Rhodopirellula baltica SH 1: one gene and its partner. Each later gene encodes a partner of the first gene's protein in a complex. Links are inferred from orthologs where the notes say so. Each region holds a gene or a part of one and is shown on either strand. Other genes may lie near its edges.

Region 1 (9,019 bases):
GGACCAACTTTTGACGCTGGTGGATCCGGAACAACGACCGCAGGATCACAGCATTGAACTGCTGGACGGTCCATCGAATTCATTGTTCGAGTTTGTTGCCGGAACCGGCACTGATGCGGGAACCGGAACACTCCGAATCGCGTCTGGAGTGGAACTGGATTTTGAGGATCAATCGGTCCACCAATTGAGCTTCCGAATCACAGATACTGTTGATAGCTCGGTCGCACCATTCACGGCGACGTTGTTGGTAGAAGTGCTGAACCGAAATGAGAATCCCACGATTACCACCGAACGTGTTGTTGTTTCGGAGGTGCCGTATCCAAACGGTGCACCCACCTCGAGCGACAATTGGGTGATTGTCGGGCGGATCGGTGTGGCTGATCCTGACGGCGATTTGGTGACAACCCAATTGGTCGGTGGCACCGGGTTTGCCAACTTCGACTTGGATCCCAATTCGAGATTGCTTCGGGTTCGTCCGAACGCTGTCTTTGATGTCGATGCACCTGACGCACCGGCACAAACATTGGTGATTCGAGCGGACGATGGAACCGCAACGACGGATCGCACCATCACAGTGCAAGTCAACAACGTCAACGAACCACCCGTGTTTGACATGGCGATGGCCGATGCAACTTTCCAAGACCGGTCGTTGGTCAGTGGGCAATACCTGGAATTCCAATTGCCCGATAACATGGTCAGTGATCCAGAAGGCGGAAACTTCTCGATCCGCATCTTTGGTCAATCGGGTACCTTGCCGAGCTGGATGAAGTACGACATCGAAACACAAACGCTAGTTGCAACACCGGGACCATTCGACACTGGTGTCTACAACCTGACGGCTCGTGCGTTGGAGTTTGGGCCTCGGCCACTGGCCACGGATGTGCAGTTCACTTACACGGTCGGGTTGGGACAAACACCATTCCAAAACGCTCGCAACCGTTACGATGTCGATCGAAACCAATCGGTCGCCCCTTTGGATGCACTGCGGATCATCAACTACCTCGAAGCAAACGGACCCGGTCGTTTGGAGCCCGGAAACATGCAGTCGTTCCCGGGGTACCTGGATGTTTCGGGCAACGGTGAAGTGACCTCATTGGACGCGTTGATGGTGATCAACGAGATCAATCGTCTGGAGGAAGAAAACGCTGGGGCCGAACCGGTTTTGGTCGAGATTTCGGCTGACGACTTCTTGCGTCGCGAAGACGCGGTAGACGAAGTTTTGGCGGCTGAATTCGATTCCCCCTCGCTGTTCTGAAGGAAGTAACGGGTCACGATGGAAGAAACGGGCACGGACGCCGAGAATGCTTCCATCGATCCAAGCATGCTTTCAACCCGCTGGGCAATTGCTGAGCGGGTGTTGAGTGATGCGTTTGGTTTTGATCGTTTGCTGCCGCCGCAGAAGAAGGTCATCGAGCGACTGTTTGACGGTCGCAACGTGGTCGCGGTGATGCCGACGGGAAGTGGCAAAAGTTTGTGCTACCAACTGGTCAGCCAATGCTTGCCGCACCTGACAGTGGTTGTTTCACCCTTGGTCGCTTTGATGAAGGACCAAGGCGATTCGCTGAAACGACGGGGCATTGAGGTCGCCAGGCTCGACCATTCCGCCTCGCCGCAGGAACTTCGTTTGGACTTGAAACGGGTTCGTTCGGGCCACTGCAAGTTGCTGTATGTTTCCCCAGAACGCTTTTTCAATGAGCGTTTTCGTGCGGTCTTGGGTGAGACACCGATTTCAATGTTGGCGGTCGACGAAGCCCACTGCATGAGCGAATGGGGGCACCACTTTCGGCCCGATTATCTTCGGTTGCCGGACGTGGTGGAGGAGCATAGCATCCCGCAAGTGTTGGCGCTGACAGCGACGGCACCTCAACGCGTCGTTCGCGAAATTCGATCGGCGTTTGGGTTGGAACGAACTGATGTTGTGAAGGTCCCCACGCATCGATCGAATTTGCATCTGCAATGCACACAGGTGACTTCCCGTGAGCGGGACGAGCGGTTGCTGGAACAGCTTCGGAAGGCAGCGAAGTCACGCAGCAAGGGTGTCACGATTGTCTATGTCACTCGTCGCCGGACCGCCGAACAACTGGCCGAGTCGCTCAACGAAGAGGGCCTTTCTGCGATGGCCTACCACGCAGGGTTGACCAGCGAACAGCGTGATTCCATTCAGCAGTGGTTTTTGGAATCCAACAACGGCATCTTGGTCGGCACGGTGGCCTTTGGCATGGGCGTGGACAAACCCAATGTTCGCCGAGTGATTCACTACAACCCTTCGTCGTCGTTGGAAGGGTACAGCCAAGAGATTGGACGAGGCGGCCGGGATGGCAAAGCGACCCAATGTCAAACATGGTTGGTTCCCGAAGACCAAATCGCGATTCGCAATTTGCCGTGCAGTGACTGGCCGACGAAAGAGTCCGTGGAACGTTTGTTGGATCGGTTGATCGGCCAACCGGATTCGTTTTATCTGTCGCTCGGCAAGCTGGCTTGGGAAGTGAACTTGTCTTCTGGAGTGGTCGGCACGTTCATGATTCAGTTGCGGCAGCGTGGGCACCTGGAGTTGCTGCCGGCTCGGTATGACGTTTATCGCGTCAAACCAAGGTGCGACATTTCGGAAATCGTTTCGCGAAGTGACGCGATCGATCCGGAGGCGGTTTCCGCGATTGTTGCCTCGTTGGTCAAAGCCAAGCGTGCGTACCGGGTCAATTTGGTGGTGGCGACGCGTCAGTATCGTGTGCCTCGAAACCGCTTAGTGGCGGCGCTCGAAGAGTTGTCGTTGTCTGGAGTCATCGAGTTAGAATCGTCCGAACTGATGCATGGGTACCGCTGGGTGGAACGAATCGCTCGGCCCGCAGCGACGGTGAAGCACTTGTTGAAACGTTTTGACGCGTCGATGGAGGCAACCCAGCAACGCATCGATTCGATGATGGAATTCATTGCCTGCAAGGAGTGTTTGCCAGTCGCGATGGCGGCTCATTTCGGTTCACGCCGTTCGCGTCCCTGCGGGAAATGCTCGACTTGTCGCGGCGAGGGGCCGTGGGATACCCAGTTGAATCCACCTGATTCGATTGGAGATTCGGCCCAAAGAGCGATGACCGATGCGATCGCGGAATATCCCGACCTCTTTTCAGATCCGATCGATCAGGCCAAATTCCTGTGTGGCTTGTACACGCCCGCTTTCATGCGTTTTCGTGTGAACCGGCATTTTGGCTTTGGTGTCTGTGAATCTGTTCCCTTCACCACCGTTTTGGCGGCGATGAGGGCGAACTGATTCTTGGCGGTCATCCGCTCGCCGGCTGTTGATTTACTGAGCCGTTGCGGAGGTACCCTTGGTTCCATCACCAAAAAACCGGGGCTAACGCCCGTCGGCTAAAGACTGAGTAAATCAACCTGTCGTCGCACGTCGGGTTAGGACTCGCAAGCTGATGTTGTAAAACGACCGATGGCACACGATTCTCTTGACTTTGTTCTCTCGTCACCACATTCCCGCGAAACCGCTTTTTTTTAAGACTGGCACCCATGATCACCATCGTTGACTATCAAATGGGAAACCTCCGCAGTGTCCAAAAGGCGGTGGAACGTTCGGGCGTGGAGGCGGAGATCACCAGTGATGCTAGCCAGATCGCAGCGGCCGAGCGATTGATCCTGCCGGGTGTGGGAGCGTTTGGGGATGCGATTGGCGAGATTCGTCGCCGCGATCTGGAGAAGCCGATCAAAGATTTCATCGCTTCGGGCAAACCCTTTTTGGGAATCTGCCTGGGGCTGCAGATGCTGTTCGAGCAAGGCTTCGAGGGCGGCACCCACGAAGGGCTCGGCGTGTTGGGCGGCGATGTGGTCGCATTCGAATTGCCCGCCGAGTTCAAGGTCCCACACATGGGTTGGAACGCGGTCGATGTGAAGGACGCCGGTGCCGACCTCGGGATTCAATCCGGAACGCATTTCTACTTTGTCCACTCCTATTTCGTTCGCCCGGCCGATCCATCGGTGGTCGCATTGACATGTGATTACGGTGGCGAGTTTTGTGCCGCCGTGCGTCGTGGCAATTTGATGGCGACCCAGTTCCACCCCGAGAAGAGCCAGGGAGACGGACTGCGATTGATGCAGCGTTTCGCGACCGCGCCGGTCGAAGTCGCCTGATTCATTCGCCATCCAACCACGAGCACACTCGCATGTCTTCTTCCATCTCGACGCCTCCCGCCCACCAGTTGCAAACCGAAAATGGGAGTTTGCAAATCCGGTTTGAGTGGCAACAAGATCGCTACGCCCACATCGTTCGCTGGCAGTCCGAAACGGGCGAGGTTGCCGAAGCTCGCAGCGTGGAAGGTTCATCCGATCAGGATTGGCCCGCCTCGCCAGCACTTCAGCAGTTGTCGACCGAAACCATCGAAGGTGTGCCGACGATCCTGGGAGTCGGCTGTGCCGGCAGCAGTCACTTCAGTGTCAGCGTGCAAGTGTTGGAAAAGGCGGATGCGGAGGAGAGCGATTCAGAATCTCCCCGCGTTCGATTCGATTGGGCAGTGAGAATGTCCGCCTCGGATGCCAAGGAGCATCCCGTTGCCAATTTAGGAACCCAGTACGCGGCGGAAAACATGCTCGCGACATCGTTGTTGGGGCAAACCCAATCGGTTCGTGATTCGGACTCTGATGGTGGAATACGGTTCGTGCCGGATCAATCCGCTGGTGGTCCAACGCGGCAGTGGAGCTACGATCTGCTCGGGGCGACTTAGGGGTTTTGTAGTGGAAGGGCGGGAGCTCTCCGGTGACGCGGAACCGGGCGGCTCGCGCCGCTCCGCTAAGAGGGGAAGACCGGGCGACTCACGCTGCTCCGCTGGGAGCGAACGCAAAGCAACCGACCGTTTGGTCTTCATTTGAAATACACTGTGGGTTTTCATTCCTCAGGATGCTGCCTCGATGTCGAACACCTTTCCTCGTCGCCAAGCGTTGTTGGCGGCCTCAACTGTCGCCGCCGCACTGCCCGCCTCGCAACTTTTCGCGTCCGAGTCACCCACGACGCTGACGGCGGCGAAATCGTCGGTCGACGCGATTCCGACGCCACCGCTGGCAATGAACACCAGCACGCTTCGCGGACACAACTTGACCGTGCCCCAGCAAATCGAGGTCGTTTCCAAAGCTGGGTTTGATGGGATCGAACCATGGATTCGCGATCTGCGAAGCTATGTCGATGGTGGCGGCAGCGTTTCTGATTTGAAGAAACAACTCGACGATTCAGGATTGAATGTTGTCGGCGCGATCGGTTTTGCTCGTTGGATCGTTGACGATCCGGCGGCACGCCAAGCTGGTTTGGAGGAGGCCAAGCGGGACATGGAGTTGGTCGCTTCGCTCGGCGGCAAGCAAATGGCCGCGCCTCCGATCGGCGTTCATCGAAAGGAAGAACTTGGTGATGGTGGTGCGCCGTCGCTGGAGACAATCGGTGAACGTTACCGGGCGATTTTGGAGCTTGGCGACACGATGGGAGTGACACCGTTGCTGGAGCTTTGGGGTTTCTCGCCGGTGCTGCATCGGTTGGCAGAGTTGGCTTACGTCTCGACGGCGGCGGCTCACCCGTCCGCCGCGGTGCTGCCGGATTTCTATCACATTTACAAAGGCGGCAATGACATGTCGTCGCTGGGCATGATCGAAGCCTCACGCATGCCGCTGTTCCACATCAATGACTATCCCGCTCAGCCCGGCATCGATGTGATCGCCGACAAAGATCGCGTGTACCCGGGCGATGGAGTGTGTGACTTGGTCGGCACCATTTCCATGTTGCTTCGCAACGGATTTGTTGGCACGTTTTCGTTGGAGTTGTTCAATCCGACTTATTGGAAGCTGCCCGCGGAAAAGGTCGCCGCGGAAGGTTGCCAGAAATCGCGTGACGTGATCGCGAAAGCGGTCGAAGCGGCCCAGCAAGCCTCGGCCGCGCAGGCTTGAACTGAATGAAACCACTTTTGGCCTGGGGACGACGGCACGGGTTTCTTCTGACGTTGGCGGTCTTGTTCGCGATTGGATTCACCGCCGCTGATTACCTTCGACCGGTGGCGGAGCAGGACTGGCTTCGCAGTGCGGTGGTGTTCGCCGTGATGTGGGCCTCGGGCATGACGCTGCCTTTGCGTTCGGTGACCGATGCGGTGCGGAGACCGACCGCGGTGTTGGCAGCGGTCAGCCTGAACACAGTGGCGGTCCCTTTGGCCGCATGGTGGATTGCAGGATGGATCGCACCAGAATGGAAGTTGTCGTTCTATGTGGCGTCGTTGGTGCCATGCACGCTCGCGTCGGCGATGGTGTGGACGCGTCGAGCTGGCGGTGACGATTCGATCCCGATGTTGACTACGGTCGTGACCAATCTCGCCTGCGTCGGTGTGATCCCGCTGGGATGGTGGTTGGTTTCGGACACCGAAGCGGTGGCGGAGCTCACTCGCGGGCTGCAGGAGATCGGGGCAGCCGTTGGTGGCGACGGATCGGGTGGTCAGACACTGGCGAGCCAGGCGATCAAGCTAGGATTGGTGGTGGTGGCACCGTTGACATTGGCCCAGTGCATGCGGCATTGGGGATGGGCCGAGTGGGCCGATCGAGCCAAGCCGACTTTGTCCTGGGCAGCTCAGGGAGGCATCCTGATCATGGTGCTGTTCGGCGCCGTGACCACCGCTGACAAGTTGGTTTCCATCACCGAGGAAGACGGCGTGGCCGTGTTTGCTCAACTGATTGCGGCCGCATCTGTGATTCACTTGGTGTGCTTGTTGATTGGGATCCTGTTCACGCGTTGGATCTTAGGCCGGGGGCGCGAGACACAAATCGCGGTGGGTTTCTCGGCCAGTCAGAAAACGCTTGCGATTGGCCTGCAAGCGTCCATGGACCTGGGAGTCAGCGTGTTGCCAATGATCGTTTACCACATCACTCAGTTGGTCTGGGACACGGTGGTCGCCGATGCTTGGTTGGCGAAGGGGAACAAGGATACGGCCGAGTGATGTACGGTTAGCAGGCTGTTGATTTAGTCGCATACCGAATGACAATCATCAGCCGTTGGGCGTTAGCCCCGGTTGGCGTCTAATCAACCGCCGCTAACGCGGTGCGGCTCAATAATTCAACAGCCTGTTAGGTCTTGTGTGAGCCGTTCGAAACTTGAGATCTCCACCGCCTTCTGCAGTGCGTGTATTTTCAGTCACCTCTCCCCCGACGAAGTTGGGGGAGAGCAACAGCGATATACTAGGTCGGAGCAAGCGTTCAGCGAGATCCGGGTGAGGGGGTCTCGCGATTTGTGAAGCCAAGTTTGCTGTGCATCGCCCCCTCACCCGAACAGGGCCTCGATCGGCCCGTTCGACCTCTCCCCCAGCTTCGCCGGGGGAGAGGTGACGCATTGATTTAAACCAAGATCTGCGTCTGCCAGAATCATTGCACCTCGAAGGGAGCCAAGAACAGCAAGCGACTCGCTTAGCGGTGCGGCGCGAGCTACCCGGTGAGGAACCGGAGGGCTCACGCACTGTCTTGACGGGGATGGCAGGCTGGAAGCCTATCCCACGTTCAGAGCAGCTCATCCCAGCTCAAGCCGAAGCGTTGCAGGTACTTTCGCAATCGGTCGGCGTCGTTGGGTTTTGCCTTGGCTTTTCTTGAGACCGCGAACAAGGTGCGGCCGGCTTGTGATAGCGATCGGCTTTGGCGGCAAACTCGGATGACCTCGGCGAGCTGCACGCGGTCGAAATGATCGAGCTGTGCGATTTGCGAATCATCCAAGCAACTGGTCAAGACGTCGTCGTCACCGCGAGCGTCCGTTGTTTGCCAGCTTGATCGCAGTCGGGCGATTTCTTCGGTTACCAAGTCGATTGTGATGCGCCCGCCTTCGGCCAGCGTTCCCATTCGGGTCACAGCCGCATTGAGATCACGAAAATTCGCGTTCCAAGGAGTCGCTGGATCCATGGCAAAATCAAGGAACGCTTTGCGAGCCTCTTTGCTGATCGTGATCTTCTGGCCATTGTTGCGAGTGAATTGTTGCAGTTCGTAGTCCAGGTTGGGATCGATGTCAGCTCTTCGTTCGCTCAGTCCGGGAAGTCGAAAGGACCAAAGGTTGATCCTTGCCAACAAGTCTTCACGAAATTTTCCTGCACTGACTTCGGCCATCAAATCGCGATTCGTTCCCGCGATCAATTGAAAGTCGCTGTGGATGCTTTGGTCGGAACCAACTGGTGTGAACTCCTTCTCTTCGATCGCACGCAACAACATGGCTTGTTCATCGAGTCCGAGTTCGCCGATTTCGTCGAGAAACAGCATGCCTTCATCCGCGGATTTGAGCAGTCCCGCACGGGCGGAGTTCGCCCCGGTGAAAGCTCCTTTGGTGTGACCGAACAAGGCGGACATGGCCTGTTCGCCTCGGATCGTTGCGCAGTTGACTTCGATGAATGGGCCGCTGACTTGACGCCGGCTGTGCTTGAGTTCGTAGATCAGTTTGGCGAGTTGCGTTTTGCCTGCACCGGTTGGTCCCGACATCAGGATGGGAGCTTTGGTCGCCAACGTGACTTTCTCGATTCGATCAATCAAGGCATTGAAGGATTCGTCTTTCGTTTCGATACCACGTTTCAGGATCGAGCGTGCTTCATCGTGTTCCTGCCGAAAACGCTTGGCCAGTTCGTCGTAGCGGGACAGATCCAAGTCGATGATTTGGAACGTCCCCTGAACCGAGGCGGCTTCGGCTTGTTTTGACCGGCCTCGTCCCGGTGGCGGCGACGTTTGAATCAGCCGCCCGGGCAAGTGCCGGGACTCCGTCAGCAGGAACAGGCAGATCTGTGCGACGTGCGTCCCCGTGGTGATATGCATCAAATAGTCTTCGGCGTCGGTATCAAACGCGTACTCGCGAGAGAACTGATGCAGTCCCGCGTAAACCTCCTCCAAATCCCAAGGGTCTTTGAGGGTGACCGGATGGGCTCGCACGGACGTCTCGGGTGAGACGGTTTCGATGTCCTGAATCACCTGATTGGCAAGCTTGGAATAGCGGCGTTCGACGATCAGCTCGAATCGATCGACGATCAAGTCCTCTTGC
Region 2 (9,152 bases), 430 kb from region 1 along the record:
CCATGCAGAACGGTGATCGAGATCCACTGAACTCTCGAACCATCCCGGCACGCTATCGAAGCACCGGTCAACTGAAAGCAACGATTGACGCAGCCAACGTCCAACCATTGACGTTCGAGCTGACCAAGCGTTGAGAACGTGGACAACGATGCGTGCCGATATCGGCCACGTTGTCCCAGCCAACTGTCCAGTCGCCCCACCGAGCGACTCTTTCCCAAACAAAACAAATCCCTCCGTAACAATCAATCATCATGAAAATTTCTAAAAGACGACAACTGCTCGCATTGGCCTTGGTTCTTGGTGGGACCTCGTCAGCCTCCGCTCACTTCCCTTGGCTCGCCTCCGATTCCAATGGGCACGCGGTCATGTGGTTTGGTGAATCGACTGACGATCGCACTTACCCCATGCCCGAAGCGGTCCAGCAAATCGAGTTGCACAGCACCAACGCGTCGGCTGCTGGCAAAACGATTGAGATGAAACCGGTCGAAACAGATAACTTGGTCGGCATCCAAAGCCCGCAACCGATTCCGGAAGGCGACGAGATCGCTGGTTCGGTCACCTACGGTCTGTACCACGGGATGAAGCTGACCTACCACGTCGAACACCTGCCACAGGATGACGCGAAAGCTTGGCCCACCGATCCTCGGCCGGGGGCTGATTTGCAAACCGTCATCACATCGGCAAAGAATGGCGACATCGAAGTTCAGTTGCTTCGTGACGGACAACCTCTGCCCGAAACGGAAGTCAAACTATTTTGCGAAGACGGCCACGAAGCCGGAACCGAGACGACCAACAGCAACGGCCGCGTGTCATTTTCGTCCGACATCATCGAGCCCGGACTCAACTCGGTCATGGCGGGCATCACCGACAAGAACGCCAAGGGGGAACTCGGCGGCGAAGCGTACTCCAGCACCGCCGACTACCTGACCGCCTCGTTCCGTGTCTCATCGGAATCGTCCACGGCGAAAAAGCCAACCGAGTCTCCCAAGGTGATCGCTGATAGCGACGTGACGATCCAACCATCTGGACTGGCCGATCTGCCTGAGGAGCTGACCAGTTTCGGAGCCGCGTTCCTGAACGGAACGATCTATGCCTACGGCGGACACACCGGCAGCGCTCACTCTTATTCGACCGAAGAACAATCCAACCGCCTTTGGGCGTTGGACACCACCGAACCGAATGCGAAATGGGAAACGGTTGCGACCGGTCCTCGATTGCAAGGGTTGGCTTTGGTCGCTCATGGCGACCGACTGATTCGGATCGGTGGCTTCACAGCCGTCAACGACATTGGCGAAGAACACGACCTGCGATCGCAACCCGCCGTCGCCAGCTTTGATCCCAAGACGAAATCCTGGACCGAACTTCCCGCCCTGCCCGAAGGTCGATCCTCGTTGGACGCGGCGGTCCTCGGTGACACCGTTTACGTGTTCGGCGGTTGGAGTCTGAATGGCGAAAGCGAAGACAGCACCTGGCATCAAACGGCTTGGTCGCTGAACCTGACCAACCCCGATTCGGGATGGCAACCCGTCGCAACGCCCCCCTTCCAACGACGAGCGATCAGCGTCGCTGCTCATGACGGCAAACTGTTCGTCGTCGGTGGCATGCGATCCGAAGGCGGCCCGACCACCCGGGTTGATGTTTACGACCCGTCAGCCAAAACTTGGTCGGTGGCACCATCGCTGCCCGGATCCGGAATGGCTGGTTTTGGGTCCTCCGCTTTCGCCGCTGGAAGTCGTCTGTACGTCACCACGTTGGACGGATTTGTTCACCGATTGGCAGCCGATGGACAGGTCTGGGAAACGGTCGCGAAGGTCGAACCGGCCCGGTTCTTTCACCGCATGCTTCCCACCACTGACGACCGGTTGGTGATGCTCGGTGGAGCTAACATGCAGGAGGGCAAATTCACCTCCATCGACGCCATCCAAATCGGCGATTCGAAGTGACCTGAGCGGCCAACTTCGGCTCAGCCACGCTGCCCTTGCTGGCCTCCACCAAGAGAGGTCGTGCAGTTTTCAAGTGCCGTACTCGCGAGGTTGAAATCACCCTCCTGAACGCAGTTGGGGAGGGTCGGGATTCGAGCGTTCAGCGAGAATTCCGGGGAGGGCAATCCGCGCCGCTTCCCTTGCTCGGCCCTCACCCTCGCGTACGCCTGAACGGCGTCGCTCAACCTTTCCCAAACTTCGTTTCGGGAGAGGTAAGCCAATGCTGAAAACTGCATGACCTCGAGAGCCCGAGAGGGCGTTTTTGGTGCATCAACGTCGCCGTTCAGTTCCAGCCGAACGAACGACTTCTTCAGCGAGCCTCCATCCATTGGTCAGAGGCAAGGGGCCATTGAGCGGAGCCCATCTGCGATCACTCCGACGTTGATTCGTCGACCCATCGAGCGTATCCCGGCGACGCCTTCTCGACCGGCAAGGCGACGATCTGAGGTTCGTCGTAGGGATGGTTCTGGGCCAACCAATCGATCACCTGATCGGTTCGTTGGGAGATGGTTTTGATGACCACTCGGAACTCTTTTTCTGAACAGGACTGGCCGTCCCAAACGTAGTGGCTGATGATCGGTGAATCGATCTGCACGCATGCTGCCAAACGCTCCCGCAGCAACCCCTTCGCGATCGCTTCCGCCTGCTCGGAAGATTGCACGGTCGTCCACAAAACGGTCAGACGAGGCCCATCGAACGTCCTCGAAATGGACTTTTTTGGGTCGTTCTCAAATTCTTTTTTTGTGCTCATCGACCCTCGTTTTCACCCCAAAAACGCCTGTGGATAACCTGTCATTTCACTGTCTGAAGTCTGTCTGAAAATGTCTGACTTTTGGCAGCCATTGGCAAGTCACTGTCTGGGTGTGTTCGAAGTCGGTCCAACTTCAGACAGATTTGAGACATCCAAACGACAGGTTATCCACAATGCTTTAGTCGCTGTTTTGATCGTGTTTCGCGGGGTCATTTGAGTTTCAAACAACGCTTTCAGACACTCGGCGTCCACACATTACGACGACGACGGTAATTAAATTAGTAAGTTTTGATAGCAAACATGCTGGGAAGAACCGCCCAAGCTCACATGCGGTTTTGGGTCGTGTTCGAATCGGGGCCTTCGGTGGAGCTTTCAGGGGATGCCAATCCGAAGCGATCGCGTTACAACTTGGACCGCCCTGAGCAACGTGTTTGCCGCGAAGCATGTGGGGCTCGGCCGGCGGTTGTCGGCGTTCCTGCCCTGTCTCTTTTTTCAATCGCTCCGATGAAGATCACCTGCCAACGAGACATCCTCGCCAACGCTTTCGTCCTCGCAGCATCGATTGCTCCGAGCCGATCGCCGAAGGAGATTTTGCAGAACGTCAAAGTGACCGCCGCGGGCGACAAGATCACGCTGATGGCGACCGACCAAGAGGTCGGAATTCGGTTGGACGTTAGCGAGGGAATCGAGGTTGAAACCGAAGGCACGGCTCTGCTGCCAGTGGCCCGAACCGGGCCGATTCTGAGAGAGAGCAACGACGAGACGATCACGATCGAAACCGATGAAGCCGGCATCAAAATCTCGGGCAGCCGGAGCAAGTTTCGCTTGCCCGGAAACAACCCCGATGAGTTCCCCAGCGTCCACGAATTCGACGAGTCAAAGTACCACCAGATCAGCACTCGCACCTTTCGCGAAATGCTCCGCCGGACCGTCTTTGCGACCGACTCCGAAAGCAGCCGCTACGCCCTCGGTGGTGTGCTTTTGGAAATGGAAGAAAACTCCGTCATCGCGGTTGGAACCGACGGCCGGCGACTGGCCCGAATGGAAGGCACCGGCGAATCGGTTGGCGGCCACGCGACCAGTGGAATGACCACCATCGTGCCGACGCGAGCGATCGGATTGATCGAACGAGCCCTGAGCGAGAAGGACGATTTCGTCGAGGTCGCCTCTCGTGGAAACGACCTTCTGATCCGGACCCCACGGGCGGTCATCAGCAGCCGTTTGGTCGAAGGTCGCTATCCGAACTGGCGTCAGGTTTTGCCCCAACGAGAAAACGCGATTCAGATCGATGTGGTCGTCGGGCCCTTGTTCGCGGCCCTTCGCCAAGCCGCCATCGTGACCGACCTGGACAGCCGCGGAGTCGACTTCACTTTCGCCGACGGCACGTTGAAGCTGGAAGCCAAAACCGCCGACCTGGGTGAATCACAAATCGAATTGCCGATCGCCTACGACGGTGAGTCGATCACGTTGACAATGGACCATCGTTACCTGGCCGATTTCTGCAAAGTGATGGACAACGAGTCGACCGTCGTGATGGAAATCGAATCGGCGAAGTCACCCGCTCTGCTGCAGACCGACGACGGGTACGCTTACGTCATCATGCCGATGGCTCGTGATCGGTGATCGCCATGGGACAACCGCCTAAACCATCCGGCGGTGAATCCAGTCGCGGGGCGAATTCTTCAAAACGCCTGCCGCCCAAACTGGTCGAAGAGAAATCCGGCGGACCGCGAAAAATCGGCAGTCTGATTTCTCAATTGATGAGCCGACGCGGATACGCTTCCGTCGGGGCCGAGTCAGCTTTGACAGGGACAATCAAATCCGCCGTCGATGCTTCGATCGCTTCTTCGTTTCGAGTCGGCAAACTGCAACGCGGCGTGCTGATGATCTACGCGGTCGACAGCGTCGTCATGCAGGAGCTGACGTTTCAGAAACGCCGCATCTTGAAAAAGTTGGCCAAGGAACACCCGCAAGCCAAAATCCAGGATCTGCGTTTCAAGGTCCAAGCGGAGTAGTCCGAGGTTTGGGTTGTTCCAGCAATCACGATCCGCAGCGGAAGCAAGGCCGCGGTCGATGCCGCCGACGAGTAAGTGACCTGTCCTGACCGGCTGGCATCCTTGCGTTTTTGAAATCCGATTGGGTACGTTGATAAGCAGGTACGCAGGTGTCATCGGGTACGTGAGCCGCTTGGCGTTAGCCACGGTTCCCGCACTGAACCGGGGCGAATGCCCGAACGGCTAACGGAATTCAACCCGAATCATTCCAGCGTACCCGCTTAGCACCGCCCTGCTCGTCCGCCATTTCCACTGGATTCCCCATGCTTTCCGCTCGCGTCATTCCCTGCCTCGATGTCCATGGCGGACGCGTCGTCAAAGGCACCAACTTTGTGAACTTGCGAGATGCCGGTGACCCAGTCGAAGTGGCTCGGCGATACGAAGCCGAAGGGGCCGATGAATTGGTGTTCTTGGACATCACCGCCAGCCACGAAGAACGAGCGATCTTGTTGGATGTCGTTCGCCGTACCGCAGAACAGGTTTTCATGCCGCTGACCGTGGGCGGTGGCGTGCGAACGGTCGAGGATGTTCGAGCGTTGTTGTCGGCCGGTTGCGACAAGGTGTCCATCAACTCGTCAGCCGTGACCAACCCCGACTTCATCCGCCAAGCCGCCGATCGATTCGGGCGTCAGTGCATCGTGGTGAACATCGATCCCAAACGAGTCCAAAAAGACGGCGAAGAATTCTGGGAGGTGCACATCAACGGCGGTCGCAAACCGACCGGGCTGCAAGCGGTCCAGTGGGCCAAACGAGTCGAGGAACTGGGGGCCGGCGAGATTGTGCTGACCAGTATGGACGCCGACGGTACTTGCGACGGATATGACATTCCGATCACCCGAGCGGTCAGTGAAGCGGTGCGGATCCCAGTGGTCGCCAGTGGAGGAGCTGGAAATCCGGACCACTTGGTCGAGGCCATTCGCGATGGGAAGGCGGACGCGGTTCTGGCGGCCAGCATTTTCCACTTTGGCACCCACCCAATCGGACCGACCAAACAGCACATGGCCGAGGCTGGAATTCGGGTTCGGATGCCCGCAGAGCCTTTCGCCACATGAACGGATCGTCAACGGTGCCTTGACCGTCTTGGCGGTGGGAAGGAACATGGCGGTTTGAGTTGCCGGAAGCTGCTGTGGGGCTTTCAACCGTTTTCTTGAACCGAGTCGTTTACCGTGTCTGATGTGGTCCCCGTCCGTAACGCATTGATCAGTGTCAGCGACAAGATGGGGCTGGCAGATTTTGCCGCCGGATTGTCCGCCGCTGGAGTCACGATCTACAGCACCGGTGGGACTCGTGCCCACTTGGAACAATCCGGTATCAAGGTCGAAGATGTGGCCGAGTACACCGGTTTTCCGGAAATGCTGGATGGTCGCGTCAAAACGCTGCACCCGCGAATTTTCGCTGGCATCTTGGCTCGTCGCGACCTCGATGATCACATGGACACGATCGCTGATCATGACATCGAGCCATTTGATTTGGTCGTCGTGAATCTGTATCCATTCGCCGCAACGGTCAGTCGTTCGGGTGCGACTCGAGCCGAATGCATCGAGCAGATCGATATCGGTGGCCCCAGCCTTGTGCGAGCGGCTGCGAAAAACCATGGCGATGTCGCGATCGCTACCAGTCCCGAGCAATACGGCGACGTTCTCGATCAACTGGAAACGTTGGGCGGAACCACCGACGAGCTACGCACTCAGCTCGCCGCCGAAGCATTCGATCACACCGCCGGCTACGACCGAGCCATCGCCGATTACATGCAAGGCGATGCGGTGGGCGGCGAGTTCCCCGCTTCGATGCACGTGTCACTACGACGCAAAACCCAGTTGCGATACGGCGAAAACCCGCACCAACGAGCCGCGTTGTATTCCGATTCGTCGGATCGATCCGCGAACTTGGTGTCGGCTCGTCAGATCAGTGGCAAAGAGTTGTCTTACAACAACCTGCTGGACCTCGATGCCGCTCTCGACATCGCTCGCGGTTTTGCCGAACCAGCGGTCTCTGTCATCAAGCACAACAACCCCTGTGGTGCTGCAACCGGTGACACTCTTTCCGAAGCGGTCGACAAAGCCATGGCTGGTGACCCGCTGTCAGCCTTTGGTTCCGTCATTGGCATGAACCGAACGCTCGATGAAGCGACGGCCGAATTTTTGTGTCAGCCCGGATTGTTCATCGAAGCCATCGTCGCACCCGATTTCGAAGCCGGTGCGGTCGGGCTGCTGACAACCAAACCGCGTTGGAAAGACAACGTTCGCTTGATGCAAGTTGGTCGCTTGGACGAACCCGCTCGCAAAGTGTCGCGGCGATTCATCAGCGGCGGCATGTTGGTGCAAGACGCCGACCGCATGGTCAGCTCACCTTTGCAGTGGAACACCGTCACGGAAACACCCGTCGATGATGACCTGTGGGACGACATTTCCTTTGGTTGGGAAATGGTTCGTCATGTGAAGAGCAACGCGATCGTGCTGGCCAAAGACACATCGTTGATCGGCGTGGGTGCCGGCCAAATGAGCCGCGTCGACAGCGTCGAGATCTCGATCAAGAAAGCCGCAGAGCGTTCCGAAGGATCGATTCTCGCGTCCGATGCGTTCTTCCCCTTTCCCGATTCGATCGAAGCAGCCGCGAAAGCGGGCGTGCTGGCTATCATTCAACCCGGCGGTTCGCGTCGCGATGACGAAGTGATTGCCGCCTGTGACGAACACGAAATCGCGATGGTCTTCACCGGTCGTCGTCACTTCAAACACTGATCGACCGATAGCATTGCGATGACGATTCTCGACGACATCCTGGTAAAAACCCGCCAAGTCATCGCGCGTGATCAAGCTTCCGTGCCCGCCGCGGAACTCGTCGCGGCGGCGAAGGATCTTCCCGTGTGCCGAGACTTTCACGGTTCGCTCGCGGCCACCGATCAAGTTCGCTTGATCGCCGAAGTCAAACGAGCCAGTCCTTCCGCCGGCCTGATTCGCGAAGACTTCGACCCACCAACGATCGCCAAGTCGTACGAAGACGGGGGAGCCGCTTGCATCAGCGTGCTCACCGACGAACCCTTCTTCCAAGGCTCATTGGACTATCTCCGCCAAGTCCGCTCGGCAGTTGATTTGCCAATCCTTCGCAAGGACTTCATCGTCGATCCCTATCAACTGCTGCAGGCCCGCGTCGCCGGTGCCGATGCGGTGTTGTTGATCGCCGAATGTCTCTCGCCTCAGCAATTGATCGAGATGGATGAGCAAGCCTCCGAGTTGGGCCTGCAAACGCTGATCGAACTCTACGAGCCTGAGAACCTGGCTCCGGTTCTGGCAACCAAGACCCGATTGGTTGGAATCAACAACCGAGACCTGCGAACTTTCGAAACTGATCTGCAACACTGTGTTCGCTTGGCGGCGGACATTCCTTCGGACCGATTGGTGGTCGGTGAAAGCGGCATCCGAACCGCGGCCGACGTCGCAATGTTGAAAGCCGGCGGCATCAAAGCCATCTTGGTCGGCGAATCGCTGATGCGTCAGCCCGACATCACGATCGCTACGAAGGCGTTGCTCGCCAGCTGAGGAGGTCGTGGATCAAGGCGGGTGGGTCTCGGGGCTCTCTCGGCGCTATTCACGCGCATTCGCCCCGGAGGATGTCGATTTTATTACTGACGCATCTGGCCGTAGCGGAAGTCGCCAAGACTTTCGGCGAATAACGGTGCAGGCCGAAACTCTTGGCGAGTTCCGCTACCTCACTCGTTGAATCGACGCCCCGGAGGGGGCCGTCGTGGATGTGCGGTCTGAAGGCACGATCCTTTGCTGCTTCGTCTGGCAGCAGTGGCTATGATGGACCGCAGCCCACCGGTTCCTTCGCCTGGCAGGAACCGTCCTCCCTCCTTTGCAAGGCGAGTTCATGTCATCCAGAAGCGCTTTCCCGATTCCTCGCTGCCAATCCATTGTGCTCGGCCTCGCGGGGTTTCTCGCACTGCTTGGTAGCCACAGCTCGGCTGCTGAGTCGACCGACACGACCGAGAAGCCCAACGTCATCGTGATCTTCACCGATGATCAAGGTTACAACGATTTGGGATGTTATGGTTCACCCAATATCAAGACTCCAAACCTTGATCGCTTGGCCAGCGAAGGACGTCGCTACACCAGCTTCTACTCAGCGTGTTCGGTGTGTTCGCCTTCGCGAGCGGCGTTGCTAACGGGCTGCTATCCCAAGCGGGTTGGATTGCATCAGCATGTCTTGTTCCCGCAGAGCACTTATGGATTGCATCCGGATGAGGTCACCATCGCGGACCATTTGAAGTCAGCCGGTTACGCCACCGCTTGCGTTGGCAAATGGCATCTTGGTCACCACAAGGAAACGCTGCCAACATCCAACGGCTTTGACTCTTACTATGGGATT

What was found.
Region 2: the proteins of hisH (region 1) and hisF are in contact, whole or in part, in a crystal structure (PDB 6RU0), measured with the Thermotoga maritima proteins. The link is inferred for Rhodopirellula baltica SH 1 from one-to-one orthologs. Residues at the interface, in WP_004080484.1 of Thermotoga maritima: Asn15, Arg18, Arg22, Arg117, Leu118, Pro119, His120, Met121, Gly122, Trp123, Asn124, Asn134, Gly135, Tyr136, Tyr138, Val140, Tyr158, Glu180, Lys181, Ser182, Ser183, Lys184, Ile185; in WP_004080486.1 of Thermotoga maritima: Met1, Leu2, Ala3, Arg5, Ser40, Glu41, Asp45, Glu46, Ala70, Glu71, Ile73, Asp74, Ile75, Pro76, Phe77, Asp98, Lys99, Ser122, Gln123, Glu161, Thr195, Leu196, Asn247, Arg249, Glu251.

The regions. Positions count from the first base shown.
Region 1 is NC_005027.1:5,015,855-5,024,873, reverse strand. The notes cover bases 2,459-5,319. They hold hisH (imidazole glycerol phosphate synthase subunit HisH), read left to right. Parts: upstream 2,459-3,510; coding sequence 3,511-4,128; downstream 4,129-5,319. Other genes in these bases: RB_RS19170 (sugar phosphate isomerase/epimerase family protein), read left to right, coding at 4,903-5,319; RB_RS19175 (hypothetical protein), read left to right, coding at 4,161-4,718; RB_RS19185 (RecQ family ATP-dependent DNA helicase), read left to right, coding at 2,459-3,262. In the rest of the region: RB_RS19190 (cadherin domain-containing protein), read left to right, coding at 1-1,255; more of RB_RS19185, read left to right, coding at 1,274-2,458; more of RB_RS19170, read left to right, coding at 5,320-5,922; RB_RS19165 (bile acid:sodium symporter family protein), read left to right, coding at 5,928-6,956; RNA repair transcriptional activator RtcR, read right to left, coding at 7,510-9,019. UniProt on the Escherichia coli protein: IGPS catalyzes the conversion of PRFAR and glutamine to IGP, AICAR and glutamate. The HisH subunit catalyzes the hydrolysis of glutamine to glutamate and ammonia as part of the synthesis of IGP and AICAR.
Region 2 is NC_005027.1:5,448,892-5,458,043, forward strand. The notes cover bases 3,951-6,944. They hold hisF (imidazole glycerol phosphate synthase subunit HisF), read left to right. Parts: upstream 3,951-5,050; coding sequence 5,051-5,839; downstream 5,840-6,944. Other genes in these bases: dnaN (DNA polymerase III subunit beta), read left to right, coding at 3,951-4,356; RB_RS20820 (DUF721 domain-containing protein), read left to right, coding at 4,353-4,748; purH (bifunctional phosphoribosylaminoimidazolecarboxamide formyltransferase/IMP cyclohydrolase), read left to right, coding at 5,954-6,944. Also shown: RB_RS20795 (hypothetical protein), read left to right, coding at 1-134; RB_RS20800 (kelch repeat-containing protein), read left to right, coding at 252-1,943; divalent-cation tolerance protein CutA, read right to left, coding at 2,353-2,733; more of dnaN, read left to right, coding at 3,034-3,950; more of purH, read left to right, coding at 6,945-7,525; indole-3-glycerol phosphate synthase TrpC, read left to right, coding at 7,544-8,323; RB_RS20840 (sulfatase family protein), read left to right, coding at 8,655-9,152.